Linked DNA regions of Mastigocladopsis repens PCC 10914. The protein of the gene in region 1 binds, or shares a complex with, the protein of each later gene. Links are inferred from orthologs where the notes say so. Each region holds a gene or a part of one and is shown on either strand. Other genes may lie near its edges.

The links.
Region 2: the proteins of MAS10914_RS0122850 (region 1) and ndhC are in contact, whole or in part, in a cryo-EM structure (PDB 6ZJN), measured with the Thermus thermophilus proteins. The link is inferred for Mastigocladopsis repens PCC 10914 from one-to-one orthologs. Residues at the interface, in WP_223903221.1 of Thermus thermophilus: Met26, Thr27, Asn29, Gly31, Pro32, His34; in WP_096411116.1 of Thermus thermophilus: Glu45, Ser46, Asn48, Pro50, Ala51, Gly52, Glu53.

The regions. Positions count from the first base shown.
Region 1 is NZ_JH992901.1:4,677,492-4,684,515, reverse strand. The notes cover bases 1-2,775. They hold MAS10914_RS0122850 (NAD(P)H-quinone oxidoreductase subunit H), read left to right. Parts: upstream 1-683; coding sequence 684-1,868; downstream 1,869-2,775. Other genes in these bases: MAS10914_RS0122845 (class I SAM-dependent methyltransferase), read left to right, coding at 1,985-2,775; rsmH (16S rRNA (cytosine(1402)-N(4))-methyltransferase RsmH), read right to left, coding at 1-533. Outside these bases: more of MAS10914_RS0122845, read left to right, coding at 2,776-3,199; MAS10914_RS0122840 (NAD(P)-dependent oxidoreductase), read left to right, coding at 3,521-4,393; MAS10914_RS30855 (NACHT domain-containing protein), read right to left, coding at 4,376-6,163; MAS10914_RS0122830 (hypothetical protein), read left to right, coding at 6,414-7,024.
Region 2 is NZ_JH992901.1:267,656-274,898, forward strand. The notes cover bases 2,916-5,909. They hold ndhC (photosynthetic/respiratory NAD(P)H-quinone oxidoreductase subunit C), read right to left. Parts: upstream 4,597-5,909; coding sequence 4,234-4,596; downstream 2,916-4,233. Other genes in these bases: MAS10914_RS0103290 (NAD(P)H-quinone oxidoreductase subunit J), read right to left, coding at 2,989-3,513; MAS10914_RS0103295 (NADH dehydrogenase subunit K), read right to left, coding at 3,506-4,243; MAS10914_RS0103305 (rubredoxin), read left to right, coding at 4,860-5,195; MAS10914_RS0103310 (photosynthesis system II assembly factor Ycf48), read left to right, coding at 5,291-5,909. Also shown: MAS10914_RS0103265 (glycosyltransferase family 9 protein), read left to right, coding at 1-213; MAS10914_RS0103270 (D-glycero-alpha-D-manno-heptose-1,7-bisphosphate 7-phosphatase), read left to right, coding at 206-793; MAS10914_RS0103275 (hypothetical protein), read left to right, coding at 1,414-2,181; MAS10914_RS0103280 (CRR6 family NdhI maturation factor), read right to left, coding at 2,247-2,720; more of MAS10914_RS0103310, read left to right, coding at 5,910-6,313; psbE (cytochrome b559 subunit alpha), read left to right, coding at 6,417-6,665; psbF (cytochrome b559 subunit beta), read left to right, coding at 6,675-6,812; MAS10914_RS32525 (photosystem II reaction center protein L), read left to right, coding at 6,822-6,941; MAS10914_RS32530 (photosystem II reaction center protein J), read left to right, coding at 7,016-7,135. UniProt on the Escherichia coli protein: NDH-1 shuttles electrons from NADH, via FMN and iron-sulfur (Fe-S) centers, to quinones in the respiratory chain. The immediate electron acceptor for the enzyme in this species is believed to be ubiquinone.

The DNA.
Region 1 (7,024 bases):
ATTGGACGCCGTTCGACAATACGTCTGGCTATCCGCCGCGATAACCTTTCTTCACCGTATTTAAAGAAAATATCTGCTAAATGAGCTTCATCCCAACTATTAATCACATCAGCAGCCGTGAGAGGTTGTCCCCTATCCATCCGCATATCCAAACTTGCTTCGCGACGAAAACTAAAACCCCGTTCTGGCGTATCCAAATGGTGGGAGCTAACGCCTAAGTCGGCAATTATACCATCAAACAGACTATAAGGAAACGCGTAGGAAGCAAAGTTGCTATAGATAAATTTTATACGCTCCCCAAACATCCCTAATACCTTTTGCGCCGCCGCCAAAGCATCCTCATCTTGGTCAATTGCCGTTACTCGAGTATCCGGTGCAGCCTCCAAAATCAAACGACTGTGACCGCCACCACCTACCGTTGCATCTAAATAATGCCCACCGGGACGGACAGCCAAACCCGAAATCACCTCTCGACTCAACACAGGCACATGAAAAAATTCCTGTGCCTCCATTCCCTGCATCTCACGCTCCATATAATAATAGTTGAATAAGTGCAACAAAACGAAACATCAAACAAGACCCACCAACGACCAACCTCTCTCCAACTTAACGCTAACTCCGCGCTCTGTTGCGGCTGTACGGTTCAATTTTAAAATTTTCCAAGACCGGAGAACACTGATTTTATGGCAAGATTAGAAACCCGCACCGAACCAATGGTGCTAAACATGGGTCCCCACCATCCCTCCATGCATGGAGTGATGAGACTGATTGTCACCCTAGATGGCGAGGATGTGGTTGATTGTGAACCGGTAATTGGCTACTTACACCGGGGAATGGAAAAAATTGCGGAGAACCGCACCAACATTATGTACGTCCCCTACGTCAGTCGGTGGGACTATGCAGCCGGAATGTTCAACGAAGCCGTCACCGTTAACGCACCAGAAAAACTAGCAAATATTCCTGTCCCCAAACGCGCCAGCTATATCCGCGTCATCATGCTGGAGTTGAACCGCATCGCCAACCACTTACTGTGGTTTGGTCCATTCTTGGCTGACGTCGGTGCTCAAACTCCCTTCTTCTACCAATTTCGTGAACGGGAAATGATTTACGATCTGTGGGAAGCCGCCACAGGTTACCGGATGGTCAACCATAACTACTTCCGTATTGGTGGCGTAGCGGTTGATTTACCCTATGGTTGGGTTGACAAGTGCCTGGACTTTTGCGATTATCTATTACCTAAAATAGACGAGTACGAGCGCTTAGTGACTGACAACCCCATCTTCCGCCGTCGTGTTGAAGGGATTGGCACTATTTCGCGCGAAGAAGCCATTAACTGGGGACTTTCTGGTCCAATGTTACGCTCTTCTGGGGTGAAGTGGGACTTGCGGAAAGTTGACCACTACGAATGCTACGACGACTTTGACTGGGAAGTGCATTGGGAAACCGCCGGCGACTGCTTCGCCCGTTATGTGGTGCGGATGCGGGAAATGCGCGAATCTGTAAAAATCATTAGACAAGCTATCAAAGGACTTCCCGGTGGTCCCTACGAGAACCTAGAAGCCAAGCGTTTAGCAGCAGGGAAAAAATCCGAGTGGGATGGACCTGATTACCAATACGTCAGCAAGAAAATTGCTCCCACCTTCAAAATTCCCAAAGGTGAAATCTACTCCCGTGTAGAAAGTGGCAAAGGTGAACTAGGAATTTATTTGATTGGCGATGATAACGTCTTCCCCTGGCGATGGAAGATTCGCGCAGCCGATTTCAATAACGTTCAAATTGTGCCTCATTTACTTAAAGGCGTGAAGGTGGCGGATATTGTCGTCATTCTGGGTAGTATCGACATCATCATGGGTTCTGTAGATAGATAATAGAATTCCGTTCCTAGAACACTGGTTCAGTATTCAGACTTAGGGCTAAAAAACCAGGTTTTGTCGTAGAGACGTAGCATGCTACGTCTCTACATTATTGCTTTGACAACAGTATGATGAATTCCAATCCGGCTTTGTGTGAAGTCATTGCACACCGTATTGCTACCAGTTCCCAAAAGCGAATAACTTTCGCCGAATTCATGGACATGGTGTTATATCACCCTGAACTTGGTTACTACTCCACCAAGGCGGTGAACTTGGGAAAGCAAGGCGATTTTTTCACTTCTGTCCACCTTGGTGCTGACTTTGGCGAATTGCTTGCGGTGCAATTTGTCCAAATGTGGGAGATTTTAGAGCGACCTGTCCCATTTTCTTTGGTAGAAATGGGAGCAGGTCAAGGACTATTAGCCTTGGATATCCTCAAATATATTCAGCAGCAGTCCCCTGATTTTTGGAATGCTCTAGATTATGTCATCGTTGAAAAATCTCCTGTTTTAAGGCAAGAACAACAGCAACGCTTACAAGAATTTTCTGTGCGCTGGTGTGATTTAGAGGAGATACCAAGTCACTCTATAACTGGCTGCTTTTTTTCTAACGAGTTGGTGGATGCTTTACCCGTGCATCAATTTGTTCTCGAACAAGGGAAACTGTGGGAGATTTTTGTAACAACACAACAAGAGTCAAAAACCCTCCCATCTCCCCCCACTCTCCCTACTCCTCTACCATCATTTGTAGAAATTGCAGATACGCCATCCACACTCAAGCTTTTGGAATACTTTAACCTTGTGGAAATTAATATCAGTGATTACCCTGATAGTTATCGTAGCGAGGTTAACTTAGCCGCTTTGGACTGGTTGAGTTTGGTGGCGAACCGTTTGCAGCGTGGATACCTGTTAACTATTGATTATGGTTACTCTGCCAATCGTTATTACAACCCAAGGCGATCGCAAGGGACGCTACAGTGTTATTACCATCATCAGCGCCATAATGACCCGTATATCAATATTGGGGAACAAGACATAACGGCTCATGTTGACTTTACCGCTTTGGAACGATGGGGTGAGCGGTGTGGATTAGATAAAGTTGGTTTTACGGAGCAAGCGTTGTTTTTGATGGCTTTAGGGTTGGGAGAACGAATTTCCGCCCTCTCTTACACAGAACAACCCATCTCACAGTTGCTGCATCGCCGGGATGTCCTGCATCAGCTTTTAGACCCTTTAGGACTGGGTGGGTTTGGTGTCTTAGTTCAGAGCAAAGGACTGACAACTGAAGAGGCTGCACAACCGTTGAAAGGACTCAGTGTGCCAGAACAAATCCAAATGCAAATGTGAAAAGTTAAGCGCTATTAACAGTATGTTAGTGATTATTGGTCTACCATAGCAGTAATTACATTAAAAATAATAACTTCAGGAGAGTAATAATTATGACTCCTCATGACCTGTTAACGCTAGTAACCCTACTGACTCCGGGAATTCTACTTTCAGTGCTGATTATGGTGACATTTGCGGCAGGTGGCTAATTACGAGTTACGGGAGATGAGGGAGTCATTTCTCCCTCTACTCTTTCTACTCTCCCTACTCTCCAATACCTACTCTTCAAAGAATTAAAATCAAAAGATTGAAAAGCAAGCGCTTACCAAGGGAAGGTGAAAAATGAAGGTAGCATTTCTGGGGACTGGATTAATGGGACTACCAATGGCTCAAAGGTTGTTAGAGGCAAATGTAGAGGTGATTGCCTATAACCGCACCCCAGAAAAATTAGAACCACTCAAAGCAGCTGGTGCTGAAGTCGTAACACACTCCTACCAAGCAATTAGTGCTGCTGATTGTACCATCATGATGCTGAGTAATGCCGCAGCAATATACAATGTTTTGCTTTCGGATAGAGCTTGGCAATCTGTCGCCGGACGCAGCATCATTCAAATGGGGACAATTACTCCCACAGAAAGTAAAGAAATCTCAGATGCAGTGGTTGCTGCTGGTGGAGAGTATCTAGAAGCACCGGTTTTGGGTAGCATTCCAGAAGTCAAAGATGGCAAACTGATTGTGATGGTAGGCGCACACCAAGAACAATATCAACGCCACCTAGAGTTATTCAAACATTTTAGTCCAGAGCCTCTACTTGTAGGTCCCGTAGGAACTGCGGCGGCGCTGAAACTGGCGTTAAATCAACTCATTGCTTCCATGACAACAGCTTTTGCCCTGAGTGTTGGTTTTGCCCAACGTCAAGGTGTTAGCGTAGATCTATTCATGTACATTCTGCGCCAGAGTGCTCTTTACGCACCGACTTTCGACAAAAAGTTGCAACGGATGCTGGAGAGCAATTATGCTAATCCCAACTTTCCGACAAAACACTTGATGAAAGACGTAGATTTGTTTATCTCAGAGGCAAAATCGACGAGTTTAAATCTCAGCAGCATTGAGGGTGTGCGGGACATTATAGAGATGGCAATGAAAATGTCATTTTCTGATGCGGATTACTCATCAATATTTTCTGCCATTAATTCATCAACTGACGGTGCTTGAGCCTTTGTTGGGCAATAGCAAAGTATCCTCAATTGACTGTCGCACTTGATGAGTGATGTAACAATCACTGTTGAGGCAATCGATAAGCAACTTTTTAGCGTCCTCATACTGCTTTTCCTCGCTTGCCAAAAGACTGTCGAGTTGGCGTTTCATCAATTGCAACAGCTTGTCTGCGTTTGGCAACATTTCCACTGCTAGTAAAAAGACTTCTCGCCAGCGCTTCTCACTCATATGGCGGACAAGGTTTTGCAAAGCTTCTTCAGCATGATGAGGTGGACTAGAAACAATTTTTTTGGCAGCCAAGTATTTCTGAAAGATGATATGGGAAAAGGAGTAAATACCCCTTGCCCGCTCAACAAGTAAACCATGCTGAACTTCAATCGACTTCAAAATATCTTCGCTGTCAACTTGAAGTGTTTCTAAAAAGGTGCTACCCTCAGGTAATGTATGGATATGATGGGAAATCCTTGCCTCAATAGCTTTTTGCTTGAAGAAATACTCGCTACGTTCAAAGGTAGTCCAAGCAATTTGACTTAACAAGTCTTCTTTATGCTGCCGGGATTGTTTGTAAACCTGATTTCGCTCAATGCCGCGCTTATTATCCCATTTTTTCAGTAATAAATCCAGCCCTTCTTGATAAAGCTCACAACGATTAGCTGGAAAGTCAACTCTTTCCTCAAACACCAGGCACAAAAGGGTTAGCAGTAAGGGATTGGTCGCTAGTTCTTTGAGTGGTTGATGTTCTTGCAGCTTTTGCACAAAGCGTTGTGCTTTTACCGCATCTTGACCTTGAAACCATTTGGCGGCAAAGCTAGCAATTTGTTCGTCATCAAAATCGGCAACTTCCACTTCGGTGAACTGTTCAAAAGTATATTCCTGTGCTGCAATCCGACAGGTTATCACTATAGAATTGGCAAAAAACCGCGTTGCAACAGCGCGAATTTCCTGCAACACTCGATCAAGGTCGGCTTGCCTGACTTCATCCAATCCATCGAGTAAAAGTATCGTTCGCCCCTGACTCAGCAGTGTTTGAACTGCTTGGGGTTCAACAACTCCACATTCCTCAAATTGTGCTGTCATGTAGTCCAACAAGCTTGGTTGTCCGCTAGTCTGGGCAAAGTCCTTCAAGGTGATAAAAATAGGGACAGTATTACACAGAAACTGACCTGAGTTGCATTGCGTTGCTACCCATTTCAAAAATGTCGTTTTGCCCGAACCTGGTTTTCCCCAAATCATCAGCTTGTCGTAGCATTCTACCGCTTCGAGTCCTAGGACTTGTTCTTGGGAAATGTTGCTCAAGCTAAAAGGCTCAAAGTTCTCCTCGTCACAAGCCTCGTACAATTCTGGAATGGAAAGCCGTTTGCGTCCAGTGACTCTTTCTAAAATATTCACATCTGTGTATATGCTGTCCAACCTCATCGGCTGCTCTCTATCAAGCAAGCGTATTATGCCACAACGCCTCTGAACACTCTCATGAACTTTTTCTCGTACCGTCTGCACCAGACTCTCTATCTGATAAGTACTTGCTGCATCATCTACATTTGGAATTGAGCATAAACTAGCAATCTCAGCCCATTCCAGTCCTAACTTTTCGCAGATTGTGACAAAAATGTAGCGGTCAACAGCTTTCCCTTGGAAAAATTTGCTCACTGGCTGACGGCTAATACTTAGTTCTTCTGCTAACGCTTGTTGTGTAAGTGAATTACGAATGAGGGCAGCTTGCGCTTTTTTAATTCCCTGATCAGATGCTTGAAGTGAGCGTCTTGCCATTATACCCTAGAAGAAATAACTTTTATAGTTTAATCTGCTATTTTTTTATCCTTAATGCACAAGTCATGCATATCTCATACATAAATCAATCATAACACTTACCGGAAATCACTCAGCCAAATGTGATTCTAGAGATGTAGGTTCTGGACATCTCTTACACACAGGAAGCGAATACAGTGACAAATTATCAGTTGTCCAACAGCCTTAATCAGCTTATACATGTTCTTGTCCATCCCCAAAGGAGGGGATTATGACTGCAATAACTCTCTCATACACAGACCAAGATTCAACCAAACCTGTCACAACGACAATATATTCTCGTTCAACAAAAGCTGTAACACCACAGCGGCTACAACTCATTGCAAAGGTTGTGAAGGCTCTCAGTTGTTTACCGCAAGATGAGATTAAATGTTTAGCAGATCAGCTTGAAATGACCCATGACAAGCCAAAGTCATCTCACAATAACACTGACTTGGCGGCAAAACTTGGTGTCGATCCAATCAGTGAAGATGAGCAAAGAGAATTAGAACTTGCTGCTCTGAAAAATTATTTTGAGTGGAGACAAGAGTTACTCAAAGATTCATTCTCAGCATCTGAAGTAGCTAAACTGCTGGGTGCAAAAAGTCGTCAGACACCACATGATCGACGGAAAAATAACAGCTTAGTTGCAGTTGAAGATAATGGTGTTTGGAAGTTTCCACGCTGGCAATTCGATCCTCACGGTTCAGACGGCGTTATTGATGGACTACCAGATGTCTTAAAAGCTCTCAAGGTTCCTGCTTTATCGCAAATCAGTTGGTTAAACCGACGCAACCCAGCTTTAAATGGTCTAACCCCTGTACAAGCGCTGAAGCATGGTCA
Region 2 (7,243 bases), 4.4 Mb from region 1 along the record:
TTGATTGCTGGGGCAAATTTAATGCTATGTACTGATAGCGCACCCATGCACTTGAGTGTAGCGGTACAGACTTATACTGTCGCCTTATTTGGTCCGACAAACCCAGCGAAGTTATTGCCAAGAAGCGATAAATTTATTGCCATTAAATCCTCTACGGGTAAGATGGCAGATATCTCACCTAAAACTGTGTTGGAGAAAATTTGGGGTGGGTAAACCTGCTGTATTCCTAGACCGCGATGGTGTGTTAAATGTCGAGGCTGGCTACATTCACGCCGTAGAAGATTTACATTTAATTCCCGGTGTAGCAAAATCCGTGCGCCAGATCAATGACCGAGGTCTTTTTTGCTGTCTGGTTTCTAATCAATCTGGACCAGCTAGAGGTTATTATCCAGACACTCACGTACAAGCGTTACATCAGCGACTTTGCCGATTATTGGTAGAGGAAACTGGGGCGTTCTTAGACGCTTTGTATTATTGTCCCTACCTCAGCCCACCAGAAGGTGGTAAAGACCCAGAATACACTCGCTGGTCTACCTGGCGCAAACCCAACACAGGGATGTTGGTCGCAGCGGCTTGGGAACATGATTTGGATTTGAAGCACAGTTTTATGGTGGGAGACAAAGCGACGGATGTAGATATGGCGCACAATGCTGGTTGTGTGGGTATTTTGGTGCAAACCGGGTTTGGCGATCGCGTTTTGGCTGGTGATTACCAGCACCACACAAAACCAGATTACATTGCCAAAGATTTGGCTGTAGCCGTTGAGTGGATTTTGCACCAGCAACAGGTGTAAAAAAATACAACAAAACAAGTGGTACTGAGCTTCACCTCAGTACCACTTGTACCAATTTGGCTATTGCTAGATAAAATCCGCTTAAAAAGGCGGATTTTAGCTTATCTACTGACAAAATTGCCTGAGTTCTTGCCCAACTTCTAGTTGAGAAAAGATTTTTTGCTAATGACTAGCATAAACTAAAAATTTTAGGTAAATTCTTACAAAGAATGAATTCTTTTGTATAACTTGGTATACATTTGATGCGTTCTTTTGTAATTGAGTATAAGTTGGAAGTTGAGCTTGAGTAAAGCTTTGAGCCTAATTTGTGAAGTTAACACTAAGCTATTTAATAAATAAGCTTACAATGGCTCTTGAAAATCGACACAAGAGGGAGTTTAAAGTCTTGTTACGAAATTAATTAAGTGCAACTAAAAATTTACGTTAGAACAAAGATTAGTAACCTCAGTGCAGCAAGCTGAGGATTCTCGGCTGCTTGGTAACTGCTTGTTGCCATGTTATCAGGTGTAATTAGCTTACGGGTAGATCTAGGTGCCATGTTATGTGTTCCTTCACTTCCCTCTTGCTGTCAGGTTGGTGCATCGAAAAAGAATGTGACGAAATATTACAAGGAAAGACAGATGGCGATTCGAGTACATAGCTTTGTGAGCAGTGGAAAACGTTACATCCAAGTAGAGAGCCAACCTCAACATATTACTGGCATTTTTAGAACGCTCATGCACTTTTCCAAAAATATGCATCCCTATACGTCAAGAGATGTAGAAAGTGCCTGTTTTAGGTGTGAAGAAGATGGAACAATGACTTTCTACCAAGCTCAAAGCATTGATGTAGATCACTCAGCAGGAATTTGGACATATCTTGTCTATGAATGTCCAGTAGGTGAAGAAAAAGTTTTCCCAGACTCATCTATTGATACAAGTGCAAATTCTTTACAGCCCTTGTTTGCGGGTTATAAAATAGTTCAAGTAGCAGTAGATATAAAGGAGTATATTGAATGTCAATACATTCAAGATGAATATCTGGATGTTCAACTCCCCTCGGGTTGGAATACTCAAGAAGGGAGAAAAATCGCCAATCTTCTCTTAGAAGAATTTAGGGCGTTTAAATCATCTACTATATTTGCAGAACGTGCTGGCAAAGAATACATGAGATCCGTTTTCAATGGCTTTATTAAAGCTGCACAAGAAGTCTTAGAAAACGGTCGCACCCTGAAAGATTTTGAATCTGCTCAATACGATGTGCTAAGGAAGATTAGAATCCATGACATGGCAAATTTGATTCTTGAATATAACGATTATCGCATCTGGCAAGCGGCATTACCGACTAAATCGAAAGCAGTTGAATATGCTTTTAGTACAGCATTAAAACTCATATGCCGTATTAAGTAGCCTTGAGCTAAGGACTAAAAAATTAGTCATAGTTATTAGTGGCTTATTTTACTAATGACTAATCACTAAAACATCTCAAACAAGGCATCATCTAACTCATAACCTAGGAGTTGCGCCATCGACTGGAGGCGAGATTTATTAGGAATGCCCTGCTGTTGTAACCAGTCATTTAAAACAAACAGCTTGTGCATCAAAAAGATTTCCAAAGCTTCAGGGTTGTACTGAATACCTTCTCTGGTGCTGAATTGATGCGGTACAAGCATAGCTGCATAACGGGCAAATTCCCCTGCTTGCCAATCAAGTAAAAATAGTAACCAAGGATAGCGAGTATCCAGGCGGATAAACCACATCCGCACTTCTGGGACTTCTGAGAGTTCCCGTGGATCGCCTGGTTGTAAGACATAGTTTATATCAAAACGTAGCTGCTGCTCGTGGGATGCGATCGCCCCCTCTTGCAGCAGTTTTTCAATCTCTGTCACTACAGGGGAGAGATCCAAGCTGTTAATGCAGTCAGTATTGAGTGAGATGGTGATTGTCATCGAGTCAAAAAATAGCCTCGACAATTCATACTACTCTTTTCTGGCTCAAAAAACTTTTCTTATCCCTTACCTCTTTCCCAGTTAAGAAAGGGCAGGGTAGTTTCATTGTCATTAAAGAAAATCTGAAAGTCTTAATCCTTCATTTCCCTTTCTCGAATTGCTCACGAATGAAGAACGAAAAAATGGAATTTTGGATTTCCTCTCATGACTTTGAAACAGCCCTGCTCTTTGGAGCACAAAGAGGGGCTGAGGATAGGGTACAACCGCTCTAATAAGCGTCCTGCAACTCATAGAAGTCAGGGGACACGTAATCCTTACGCAAAGGCCAACCGACCCAATCTTCTGGCATTAAAATCCGCTTAAGGTCTGGATGTCCTTCATAGATGATGCCGAACATATCGTAGGACTCGCGTTCTTGCCAGTCTGCTGCCTTCCAAATCCAGTACACTGAAGGCACTCTGGGGTTCTCCCGTGGAAGGAACACTTTGAGACGTACTTCCTGGGGACGGTCAGCATTATCACTGAGTTTCACTAAGTGATACATACTAGCCAACTCCTGCCCTGGTCCAGTGTCAATGCCACACTGAAACTGGAGGTAATTAAACCCGTAAGCATACAGTGCAGTACAAGTTGGGAGCAAAAAATCTGGCTCTACCTTAATGATTTCTACACCTCTATGATCTGGTTCTAGAGACTCATGGGCAAAGTCGTTTTCTGTCAACCATTGGGAAACTTCACCCGCTTTCACCAGTGATTGTTCTTCTGCTGGTACTGGTTTCGATTCTTCAGCCACGGTTGGTTTCCTCCTTTTGTACCCTCTGTGTCATAAGAGCAGGTGGAATTGGCATACCTATTGCTTCCGTCAATTCCTTCGGCGGTGTAATGCGAGACTCAGTCTGCAAATACTTACCCGTGAGAATTTGCTCTGCGGGCTTGAGGTTGTGAGTTGTGCTGTAGTAGCGGTGGGTTTGCGTAATCCGATTCCGCTCTTGCATCGAATCATTTGCTATCTTCTTCCGCAGCTTAATAATCGCGTCAATAATCGCTTCTGGACGGGGCGGGCAACCGGGTAAGTAAACGTCCACTGGAATCAGTTTATCGACTCCACGCACTGCTGTGGGGGAATCCACGCTGAACATACCGCCAGTAATCGTGCAAGCACCCATAGCAATTACGTACTTTGGTTCTGGCATTTGCTCATAAAGACGCACAAGCTGAGGTGCCATCTTCATGGTGATTGTGCCTGCGGTAATAATTAAGTCAGCTTGGCGGGGGCTAGAACGGGGAATCAGACCAAAGCGGTCAAAGTCAAATCGGGAACCAATCAAAGCCGCAAACTCAATAAAGCAGCAAGCGGTACCAAACAGCATGGGCCAAAGGCTAGAAAGCCGTACCCAGTTGTAGAGGTCATCAACCGTGGTCAGGATGACGTTTTCTGACAAATCTTGGGTTACTGTAGGACGCGAAATCGGGTTGAGGATGCGCTCTTTTTGCTGCTGCTCTATGTTAGTATCTAAGACCATTCCAAAGCTCCTTTACGCCATGCGTACACTAGGGCAACGACAAGAATTGCAATAAAAACTAGCGCTTCAATAAATGCCAATAGCCCAAGACGGTGGAAGGCAACCGCCCAAGGATACAAAAATACAGTCTCTACATCAAAGATGACGAAGACTAGCGCGAACATGTAGTAGCGGATATTGAACTGAATCCAGGCTCCACCAATGGGTTCCATGCCGGATTCGTAGGTGGTGCGCCGTTCTGGGTTGCGACCACTTGGTCGCAGGAGCTTGGACGCTGATAGAGCTAGGGCAGGCACTAGGCTACAGACAATGAAGAAGCCTAGAAGGTACTCGTAACCACTAAGAACAAACACAATGAATTTCTACCGCTTTTAGTGCTAATAAATTTGTCAGACTAGTGCTCTTGGGAGGGGAGCCACTGCGTTGGCAAGCCAGCGCTCCGCACATACCCGAAGGTTAACCTTCTTTTACATTATATCTTTTTGACTTTTTTGAATCCTGAGAAACCGAGCTGGAGATGATTTGATTGGTTTTTGCTTAAGATAGAAAAACCTAACACTTATGTCATAATTTTTAACGTATATTTAAGATTTCCCTCTCACCAACGCTAAGAGCCATGAGCGAACAAGCTGTTGAGACGACCGCGTTAGACCGCTATGAATGCCGTGCCTGCGGTTATGTTTATGAACCTCTGAAGGGGGACGACAAGCATGATATCGTCCCTGGGACACCCTTTGCAGAATTATCTTCTACTTGGCGATGTCCAGTTTGCGGTGTCAAAAAGACTTCTTTTGCGAACATTGGTCCTGCTGGTCAAGCATCTGGCTTTCAAGAAAATTTGAAATATGGTTTAGGTGTGAATACCCTCACACCCACCCAGAAGAATCTTCTGATTTTCGGGGCTTTGGCTGTTGCCTTTTTGTTTTTTATGAGTCTCTACGGCTTAAAATAAGACGCGCTCTTAACAGAACAGTAGGGTGGGCAATGCGAACCTCATACCAAACCCATACACAAACTCACAAATTCAAAAAAAATTAACAGATACAGATGCTCTCAATTGTGAAAATTTGCCAACGAATACTGGCTTTGTTCGTGGTCATCCTAGTGTGTGTTGGTTGTAGTCATGTCTCCTCAACCAGCTACAATCCTTGGGAAGTTATTTCCGTCCCAACAGACGCAAAACTACTGGATATTGCCTTTACTGATGACCCTCAGCATGGTTTCCTAGTAGGCAGTAATGCTACTCTTTTGGAAACAAAAGACGGTGGTGAGACTTGGCAACCTCTGGAATTAAAACTGGATGACCAAAGATACCGATTTAACACTATCAGTTTTGCTCTTAAAGAGGGGTGGATAGCTGGAGAACCTTCTCTACTGTTACATACCACTGATAAAGGTCGTTCTTGGTCACGTATTCCCTTGAGTGAAAAGCTACCAGGTAGTCCTGTTAGTATTGTGGCACTTGGACAAAACAAAGCTGAGATGGCTACAAATGTGGGAGCAATATACAGAACCACAGATGGCGGTCAAAACTGGAAAGCGCAGGTGGAAGAAGCCGTGGGTGTGGTTCGTAACATAGAACGTTCTGCTGATGGCAAATATGTTGCTGTTTCTGCAAAGGGTAACTTCTACTCGATTTGGGAACCAGGGCTAAATGCTTGGATACCTCATAACCGGAATAGTTCCCGACGGGTAGAAAATATGGGATTTACCGAAAATGGTCAAATGTGGATGTTAGCACGGGGTGGTCAGGTACAGTTTACTGACCCAGCTAACCCCCAAGAGTGGCTAGAATCTCAATATCCAGAACTCTCTACCAGCTGGGGCTTACTCGATTTGGCTTATCGCACGCCCGAGGAAATTTGGGTAAGTGGCGGTAGCGCTAATTTGCTGCGGAGTCCGGATGGCGGTAAAACCTGGGAAAAAGACCGTGAGGTTGAAGCAGTTCCCGCAAATTTTTACAAGATTGTGTTTCTCAACCCAGAAAAGGGGTTTGTTATTGGCGATCGCGGTGTTTTACTGAAATATAATCCCAATATCGCAGCTGCTTCTAAGTCAGAGGGGTCTTGAGTATTTGTGCTTATTAATGAGAAAGAAGTTACGAGGTGTAACTCTTTCTTAACTTTGTAGGATAATGATCTCAATAACAATCTTTGTGAAGGTAGGGATATAAATGTCGGGTACTACTGGAGAACGTCCATTTTCGGACATTATTACTAGCGTTCGTTACTGGGTGATCCACAGCATCACCATCCCTGCACTATTTATAGCGGGTTGGTTATTTGTCAGCACTGGCTTGGCATACGATGTGTTTGGTACACCTCGCCCTGATGAGTATTACACACAAATACGGCAGGAATTGCCAATTGTCAATAACCGTTTTGATGCAAAACAACAAGTAGAGCAATTTAAGGCAGAGTAGTTTGAAATCATGACTAGCGGAAATAATATCAATCAACCAATTTCGTATCCAATTTTTACAGTCAGATGGCTTGCAGTTCACACCCTAGCTGTGCCAACTATATTCTTTTTAGGCGCGATCGCCTCCATGCAGTTTATTCAACGCTAGGAGAAAATCATGGAAAGAAACCCCAATCCCAACAATCAACCAGTTGAACTTAACCGGACTTCTCTTTACCTAGGACTGCTACTAGTTTTCGTTCTAGGGATTCTGTTTTCCAGTTATTTCTTTAACTAACTGGAACGAGGGCTATTGACCGCTGTTTATTTTTTAACTTTCGTCGAAAATTTTTTATTAAGGGAGGAGAGACTGTGTCTGGAAGTGGCAGAATTCCCCTATGGGTTGTTGCGACAATCGCAGGGTTAGGCGTAATTACCGTTGTAGGTATTTTCTTTTACGGAGCCTACGCTGGACTTGGTTCTTCAATTTAAGAGTAATTTGAGCCGAACACAATTGCTAATTGCTAAGTACTAATGACAATGAGCAATTAGCAATTAGTAGCTATAAAGATGTAGCTAAATACAACAGTTGAAGAATCG